Regions from separate parts of the Pseudomonas sp. MYb118 genome, predicted to be linked through region 1. Evidence: predicted binding sites of a transcription regulator. Region 1 holds the regulator's gene; each other region holds the start of a gene.
The links. The regulator FliA, encoded in region 1, starts transcription of late flagellar genes. The targets are predictions, from matches to a motif close to CTAAAGTTTNNNNNNNNNNNGCCGNTAA.
Positions count from the first base shown of each region.

Region 2: the regulator FliA is predicted to act here: its motif matches at 801-828, upstream of ABVN20_RS07555 (methyl-accepting chemotaxis protein).
Region 3: the regulator FliA is predicted to act here: its motif matches at 867-894, upstream of ABVN20_RS27305 (methyl-accepting chemotaxis protein).
Region 4: the regulator FliA is predicted to act here: its motif matches at 816-843, upstream of ABVN20_RS13805 (methyl-accepting chemotaxis protein).

Region 1 is NZ_JBFRXN010000001.1:23,520-25,701, reverse strand. It holds gene ABVN20_RS00135 (protein phosphatase CheZ) at 1-11, opposite strand, end outside; gene ABVN20_RS00130 (chemotaxis response regulator CheY) at 34-405, opposite strand; gene fliA (RNA polymerase sigma factor FliA) at 573-1,313, opposite strand; gene fleN (flagellar synthesis regulator FleN) at 1,310-2,140, opposite strand.
Region 2 is NZ_JBFRXN010000002.1:376,274-378,455, forward strand. It holds gene ABVN20_RS07550 (helicase HerA-like domain-containing protein) at 1-786, opposite strand, end outside; gene ABVN20_RS07555 (methyl-accepting chemotaxis protein) at 954-2,182, shown strand, end outside.
Region 3 is NZ_JBFRXN010000004.1:279,779-281,960, forward strand. It holds gene ABVN20_RS27305 (methyl-accepting chemotaxis protein) at 1-826, opposite strand, end outside; gene ABVN20_RS27310 (Na+/H+ antiporter family protein) at 1,080-2,182, shown strand, end outside.
Region 4 is NZ_JBFRXN010000002.1:1,722,581-1,724,762, forward strand. It holds gene ABVN20_RS13800 (LysR family transcriptional regulator) at 1-706, opposite strand, end outside; gene ABVN20_RS13805 (methyl-accepting chemotaxis protein) at 914-2,182, shown strand, end outside.

The sequences.
Region 1 (2,182 bases):
TTGTGGTCCATAGCTCCCCCGTGGCGCCGTGACTCAACCGATGCGTTCGAAAATCTTCTCGATTTTTTCTTTCAACGCCTGGGCCGTGAAGGGTTTGACCACATAGCCGTTTACACCGGCCTGGGCCGCTTCGATGATCTGCTCGCGCTTGGCTTCGGCGGTCACCATCAGCACCGGCAGGTGCTTGAGCTTTTCATCGGCGCGCACGTGGCGCAGCAGATCAATGCCGGTCATGCCAGGCATGTTCCAGTCGGTTACCAGAAAGTCGATGCTTCCGCTGTTGAGGACCGGAATGGCGGTGGTGCCATCGTCGGCCTCGACCGTGTTGGTGAACCCAAGGTCACGCAACAGGTTCTTAATGATCCGCCGCATCGTTGAGAAGTCATCAACGATGAGGATTTTCATGTTCTTGTCCAATTCGACCTCCAAGCAGTCTTAAACGCGCCCAGCACCTGGACGCGCCATTTCAATCAATTTGGCAAAGCACTCAATGACTGTCTGGAGCACAACAGATCGAGACCGGTGCGGTTCAACACCACACCAGCCACGTTCGCAGTGTCCCCACACTGCCTTCAGCGCGCTCGCCACTCCCCCAAACGCCCCCGCAAACGGGCTGCGCACTGGCTATGTAACTGGCTGACCCGAGATTCGCTGACTCCCAGGACCTCACCGATTTCCTTGAGATTCAACTCTTCGTCGTAGTACAGCGCCAACACCAGTCGCTCGCGCTCCGGCAAATTGGCAATCGCGTCCGCCAGCGCCGCCTGGAAGCGTTCATCTTCCAGATCGCGTGACGGCTCGAGATGAGCACTCGCGCCATCCTCGTGCAGACCTTCGTGTTCGCCGTCCTGCAAAAGATCGTCGAAACTGAATAACCGGCTGCCCAGGGTGTCGTTCAAAATCCCGTAATAATCATCGAGACTCAATTGGAGTTCGGCCGCAACTTCGTGATCTTTAGCGTCACGGCCGGTTTTAGCTTCAATCGAGCGAATTGCGTCGCTGACCATGCGGGTATTGCGGTGGACCGAACGTGGCGCCCAGTCCCCCTTGCGCACTTCATCGAGCATGGCGCCGCGGATGCGGATGCCCGCGTACGTCTCGAAACTCGCGCCCTTGCTGGCGTCGTATTTGGTCGACACTTCCAGCAGGCCGATCATCCCGGCCTGGATCAGGTCTTCGACCTGCACACTGGCAGGCAGACGCGCCAGCAAGTGGTAGGCAATGCGTTTGACCAGGGGCGCGTAACGCTCGATCAGCTCGTACTGCGCGTCACGCGCCGACTTCTTGTAGAGGTTGTAACCGCTGGCTGTCATAGCACCGGTCCTGCCGTTTGTTGCACGAGACGCTCGACGAAAAATTCCAGATGCCCACGCGGGTTGGCGGGCAGTGGCCAGGTATCGACCTTTTGCGCGATAGCCTTGAAGGCCAGGGAGCACTTGGAACGCGGGAAAGCTTCATACACGGCGCGTTGCTTCTGCACAGCCTTGCGCACGCTTTCGTCGTAAGGCACGGCGCCCACGTATTGTAGGGCGACGTCAAGGAAACGATCCGTGACCTTTGTCAACTTGGCGAACAGGTTGCGCCCTTCCTGCGGGCTCTGGGCCATGTTGGCCAGGACGCGGAAGCGGTTCATGCCGTAATCGCGGTTGAGCAGCTTGATCAGGGCATAGGCGTCTGTGATCGAGGTCGGCTCGTCGCAGACCACCAGCAGGACTTCCTGGGCGGCGCGGACAAAACTGACTACCGAGTCACCAATACCCGCAGCGGTGTCGATCACCAGCACATCGAGGTTGTCGCCGATATCGCTGAACGCCTGGATCAGGCCGGCATGCTGGGCCGGGCTCAGGTGCACCATGCTCTGGGTGCCGGAAGCCGCCGGAACGATACGGATACCGCCAGGCCCTTGCAGCAATACGTCGCGCAGCTCACAGCGGCCTTCGATCACGTCGGCCAGGGTACGTTTGGGCGTCAGCCCCAGCAGAACGTCGACGTTCGCCAGCCCCAGATCGGCGTCCAGCAGCATGACGCGCCGGCCGAGCTCAGCTAGAGCCAGGGACAAGTTCACTGACACGTTAGTCTTGCCGACGCCACCTTTGCCGCCGGTCACCGCGATCACCTGTACGGGATGCATGCTGCCCATGTTATTTCTTTACCTTGTCTTGCATAGACGGAGGCCACATTA
Region 2 (2,182 bases), on a different contig from region 1:
CTTGTCGGCATCGCCGCGCTCCGGCAGTTGCTCGAACAGCTCGGCCAGCAGCCACAGCAGGAAGGTCGCGTAGACCTTCGGCGCTTCATGCACCAGACGGCTGGCATCGAGCAGGTGAATGCGTCCGCGACCATCAGCCGCAGGCTGCAGAATGTCTTCGAGTTGCAGCGCCGGCTCGCCGAACAGCGCGTCGGCCCCCTGTTGCTCCAGCACCGCCAGACGCCGCAACAGCGCCTGGCTCGAACCCGTGGTCATCAGCGCGGCGTCGTCGCCGAGCAATTCAGGGTGCTCGCGCAGGTGGTTGAGCAGCGCCTTCAGGTCCTTGAGGTCCAGCAGCAGCAGGCCTTCGCGGTCCGCGACCTTGAACGCGGCGTACAGCGCCGACTGCTGGCTGTCGGTCAATTCCAGCAGGGCACCGATCAGCAACGGGCCCATTTCGCTGAGGGTGGTGCGCAACGGATGACCGGTCTGACCGTGAATGTCCCACAGGGCCACGGGGTAAGCCTGGGGCGTGTGGTTAAGCCAGGGCATGCCATTGATGCGTTCGGCCACCTTGCCCTGGGGATTGCCTGCCGCGCCAAGCCCGCACAGGTCACCCTTGATGTCGGCGGCGAACACCGCCACGCCAGCGTCACTGAACGCTTCGGCCAGGTGTTGCAGGGTCACGGTCTTGCCAGTCCCGGTGGCGCCCGCCACCAGCCCGTGGCGGTTGGCCAGGCGCATGGCCTGGGCAATCGGCTGGCCTGAAGGGTCGGCCCCCATAACGAGTTGCGATGAATCGTGCATTTTGCCCGCCTCGATTAAACTTTGATCGCTGACGACCGATAACAGGGTTGTTGGTAATCCCCTAAGGCGAAGACGGACGTATCAACGTGACTTCATCCGTCGCCCATGTCGCGTGCCTATATAAAAGCACGTCGTGGGTCCCAAGACCTTATCGGGACATTCGATCCATGCATAAAAATATGCGCTTCAGTCACAAGATCCTGCTTGTGGCCGCCTTCATCGTCACCCTCGCCTTCGCTGCGTTCACGTCCTACAACGACTATATGCAACGCCACGCGATCCGCAATGACCTGAACAACTACCTGCATGAAATGGGCAGCGTGACGGCCAACAATATCCAGAGCTGGCTGAACGGGCGCAGCCTGCTGGTGGAAAACCTCGCACAAAACATCGCACTCGACCCACGCCGGGGCCATATCACCCAACTGCTGGAGCAGAAGACCCTCAACCGCGCCTTCGTCGCCGGTTTTCTCGGCGCCAGCGATGGTTTTTTCATCATGCGGCCCGACAACGCGATGCCCGAAGGCTTCGATCCTCGCGAGCGGGACTGGTACAAGAGCGCGCAGAACAGCGGCGTTGCGCTGCTGACTGAGCCCTACACCGATGTCTCGACCGGCAAGCAGGTGATTTCCATCGTGCAGAACATCGCTGTGCAGGGGCGGCACATCGGCGTGGTCGGCGGCGACCTGAGCCTGCAAATGATCATCGACAGCCTCAATGCGCTGGATTTCAACGGCATGGGGTTTGCCTTCCTGGTCAACGCCGACGGCAAGATTCTGGTGCACCCGGACAAAAGCCTGGTGATGAAGTCCGTGGCCCAGGCCTACCCGGATCACACGCCGCGCATCAATAGTGACATCAGCGAAGTCCAGGTCGATGGCAAAACCCGCATCGTCACATTCACCCCGATCAAGGGGCTGGCGTCGGTGAACTGGTACATCGGCCTGTCGGTGGATAAGGACCAGGCGTTTGCCATGCTCAACCAATTTCGCACCTCGGCCGTGGTGGCGACCGTCATTGCCGTGGTGATCATCATTGCCCTGCTGGGCCTGTTGATCCGCCTGCTGATCCGGCCGCTGCACGTCATGACCCGCGCCATGATCGACATTGCCGACGGCGAGGGCGACCTGACCCGGCGCCTGGCCGTCCACAACCACGACGAATTCGGCCTGCTGGGCCTGGCGTTCAACCGTTTCGTCGAGCGTATCCACGGTTCCATCCGCGAAGTGTGCTCGGCCACCGGGCAGGTCAATGAGGTGGCGCTGCGGGTGGTGGCGGCCTCCAACTCGTCGATGTTCAATTGCGATCGGCAGGCTTCACGCACCAGCAGTGTCGTTGCCGCCATCCACCAGCTCGGCGCCACCGCCCAGGACATCGCGCGCAATGCCGCCCAGGC
Region 3 (2,182 bases), on a different contig from region 1:
TGTAGCCGGCGAGCAGACCGGCCGGGCTGATGATGCTGACGCTGGTCTGGCCGTCATAGAGTTTTTTGCTCGCGTCCTGGCTGACCGCTTGCAGGCTGTTGAGGTTGAGGTCCACGGACAGCGAAGCGATGACTTTGCCGTTGAGCATCAGCGGGAAGACGATGCTGGTCATCAGCACCTTCTGGCCGTCGATCTCATAAAAGTAGGGTTCGATCACGCAGGGCTTGAGCGAGGTGCGCGGGCAAGTGAACCAGGCGTTGGCGGGCTCGCCGCTGGGGCCGGTGCGGGTGTCGGCGATGTCGCTTTCCGGCAGCGCCATCGAGGTCAGCTTGCCGGGGGCCGGTTGCGACCAGTACAGCGCGAATCGGCCCTTGTCGTTGCTGCCCAGTTCCGCCTGCTCGGCGAACAGTTCGTCCTTGCCATCCAGCGCGTTGGGCTCAAACACCAGGGACAGCCCCAGCAACTCCGGATTGGCCTGCAACGCCGACTTGACCTGGCGGGTCAGGTCTTCGCGCAGGTCGAAGGCATCGAGAAAGCGTTTCTCCGCCTGATCACGCAGGAACAGCACCTGACGGGAGAATCCGTGGCCATATTGATAGGCGTCCATGAACTGCCGGCGAATTTCCAGCGCCTGGATTTCGCCCCGGGATTCGATACGGGCCTGGGCGGCCTCGTTGAGCATTTCCATGCTTGAAACTTTCACCAGCTCGGAGCTGTGCTCCATGCGATACAGCGAAAGGCCGACCAGCAAGGTCACGATACCTGCCAGGCAGAGGCCGGCGAGGAGGGTGATCTTCCATTGAATGGACAGTTGTCGGAGTGACATGGAGGTATCCTTACTCGATAAAAATCTGCGACTTTGCAGTTTAACGGCCGCGAATCCGCTTTCTTTATGTCGTGCGTCAATACCGCGAAACAATTTATCCAGGGCTGTTGCCCTCAGGCGGTCGCGTTGACTTTGACAAGGTGGCGGTGCTGCGGCACAGTGCGCGCCCTCTAATAAAACCCATTCCCGACTCCGCTGGCGGCCCTGTGCAGACTGCCGGCCGGAGTGTTTGCGCTTGTCTGGAGTAACGATGATTAATGCTGTAATTGCCGCGGTCGGCGTCATGCTGATACTCAGCCTGTCCCGCGTGCACGTTGTGATCGCACTGATTGTCGGTGCGCTGGTGGGTGGCCTGAGCGGTGGCCTGGGCATCGACGCCACCCTCAAGGCATTCAACAGCGGCCTGGGTGGCGGGGCGACGGTGGCGTTGTCCTACGCCTTGCTCGGCGCTTTCGCGGTGGCGATCGCCAAGTCCGGCTTGGCCCACGCGCTGGCGGACAAGGCCCTGGCCATGGTCGACCGCCAGCACGCCACGGGTGGTCGCCAGGTCAAGTGGTTGCTGATCGGGCTGCTGTGGGTGGTGGCCATCGCTTCACAGAACATTCTGCCGATACATATCGCCTTTATTCCGTTGCTGGTGCCGCCACTGCTCTATGTGCTGACCAAGCTGCAACTGGACCGTCGCCTGATCGCCTGCGTCATGACCTTCGGCCTGATCACCCCGTACATGTTCCTGCCGGTGGGGTTCGGCAACATCTTCCTCAACGAGATCCTGCTGGCCAACGTCGCCCGCAGCGGCGTCGATATCAGCGGCATCAACGTCACCCACGCCATGGGCATCCCGGCGCTGGGCATGCTGGTGGGGCTGGCCGTGGCCTTCATCAGCTATCGCAAGAAACGGGTCTACGACCTGGCGAAAATCGAGCAGGTCGAGCAGGTCGCGGTGACGTACAACCCGCTGAGCCTGATGGTGGCCGGCGTGGCCATCGCGGCGGCGTTCATCATTCAGCTGTTGCTGGACTCGATGATCATCGGTGCGCTGGTGGGCTTTCTGATCTTCTCGGTGTCGGGCATCGTCAAGTGGCGCGATACCGACGACCTGTTCACCGAAGGTATGAAGATGATGGCCATGATCGGCTTCATCATGATCGCCGCCTCGGGGTTCGCCGAGGTGATGAAGGCCACCGGCCAGGTGCAGACGCTGGTCGAGGCGTCGGCCGCGTGGATCGGCCACAGCCAGGGCATCGGCGCGTTGTTGATGTTGTTGGTGGGGCTGCTGGTGACCATGGGCATCGGTTCGTCGTTCTCCACGGTGCCGATCCTCGCCGCGATCTTCGTGCCGCTGTGCGTGCAACT
Region 4 (2,182 bases), on a different contig from region 1:
AACCAAAGCCAAGGCTGGCGGCGCGGATTGCAGCCTGATTAGAGGTCACGACCAGGCGCGGTTCCGTACGCACGCTGAGCACTTCGCCGGCTTCATGAAACGGCCAATGGCGCTGCTGGCCAATGGAGGACGTACCAATCACCGGCGCACGGACCAGATCCTGAGGATGCATGGGCCGCCCCTGCGTTTGCAGAAAGTGCGGCGATGCACAGATCACCCGCCGCACTTCACCGACACGCAGCGCGTGCTGGCTGCTATCCGGCAACTCACCGATGCGCACAGCCACGTCCACGCCCTCCTCGACCATGCTCACCACACGATCGACAATCAGGCCATTGATGATCACTTCGGGAAACTGCGCCAGATAACTCACGACCACCGGCGTGACGAACAGCTCGCCGAACAACACCGGCGCGGTGATCGTCAGCTGTCCACGGGGCTCTGCGTGGCTACCCGCCGCCGAGTCCTCGGCCTCCTGCACCTCGGCCAGAATCCGCCGGCAATCATCCAGGTAACGCTGGCCGGCTTCGCTCAGGTGCACGCTGCGGGTGGTGCGCGTCAGCAACGAGGTGCCGATGCGTTTTTCCAGCGCCGCCACCGCGCGGGTCACGCTGGCCGCCGACATTCCCAGACGTCGCGATGCGGCCGAAAACCCTTGCTCTTGGGCAACCACGGAAAAAACCTGCATTTCCTGGAATCGGTCCAATGGGCGTTCCTTGATCAGATTGAAAAAAGCCGCCACAGGGCAGCGGATGAAAAACGGGCTTTAACCGATTATTTCCCCCAAAGAGATCGTACAACCGCTCTGGAATGCACTTTAGCTTCAGCCTTGGCTGCCGATCCAACGGAGGTTGGGTCCGAAAATTCGAGGCTCCAGCGACAAGCGGTTCATACACACACGGCTGGAGAACTCATGAATAGTTGGTTCGCAAATCTTAAAGTGAATGTGAAACTCGGCCTGGGTTTCGGCGTAGTGCTGGTGCTCACGGGCGTTCTCGCGCTGACCGGCTGGACCAGTTTGGGCGGTGTCATCGACCGCAGCAACCGGATGGGTGAGATTACCCAACTCAACAACGACCTGACCGCCCTACGCGCCGCACGCCTGGAATACATGCTCAGCAGCGGCAACGACGCCAGCGCCAGCCTCGTCCAGAACAAACTCGACACTTTCATCGAGCAGCAGAAAGCGCTGATCAAGGTCTCCACCGCGCCGGAGAACGTCAAGCTGCTCCAGGAGCAGAGCGAGGCGACCCATGCGTTTCAAGCGTCACTGAACAAGATGCGCGAAAGCTATCGCATCATACTCGCCGCGCGCGACGCCATGACTGTGGCAGCCGATCGCGCCATCGAGCTGGTCGACACCATCAACCGCGACGCGCAGGCCGCATCCGGTGACGATGCTTCGCGCCTGGAACAGTTCAAGGCCGCCACCGGCACCAAGGACCAGTTGATGCTGATCCGCCTGAAAGTCCGAGGCTACCTGGCCAACTTCACGCCGGAAACCGAGCGCGACGCCTTGCAGCAGTTCGAAACGGCCCTGGCCGACATCGCCACTCTCGCCCAGCGCTTGCCGAGCGCAGCGGCTCAGGCCGAGCCACTGGACAAGGCTGTGCGCGCCTACCGCGACGCCCTGCGCCAACTCATCGGCGCCACCGCACAGGTCAATGCAGCCGGTGATGCGATGAAAGCGCAAGCCGCCGACATCGAAAAAACCAGCGACCGCCTCTATCAGGTGCAGATCGAATTTCGCGACAAGGAAAGCAGCGTCGCTCGCACCCAGCAAGTCATCAGTGCGCTGCTGGCGCTGATCTTTGGCGCATTGGCCGCCGTGATCATCACCCGCCAGATCACCCATCCGCTGCGCGAGACCCTGGCGGTGGTAGAAAAAATCGCCTCCGGTGACCTGACCCTGAACGCGCCAGTGACTCGCCGCGATGAGCTGGGCGAAGTGCAGCAAGGCATCCAGCGAATGGGCGCCACCCTGCGGGACCTGATCAGCAGCATCCGCGACGGCGTCACCCAGATCGCCAGCTCGGCTGAGGAATTGTCTGCCGTGACCGAGCAAACCAGCGCCGGTGTGAACAGCCAGAAAGTCGAGACCGATCAGGTGGCCACCGCCATGCATGAAATGACCGCCACCGTGCAGGAAGTTGCGCACAACGCCGAGGAAGCGTCCCAGGCT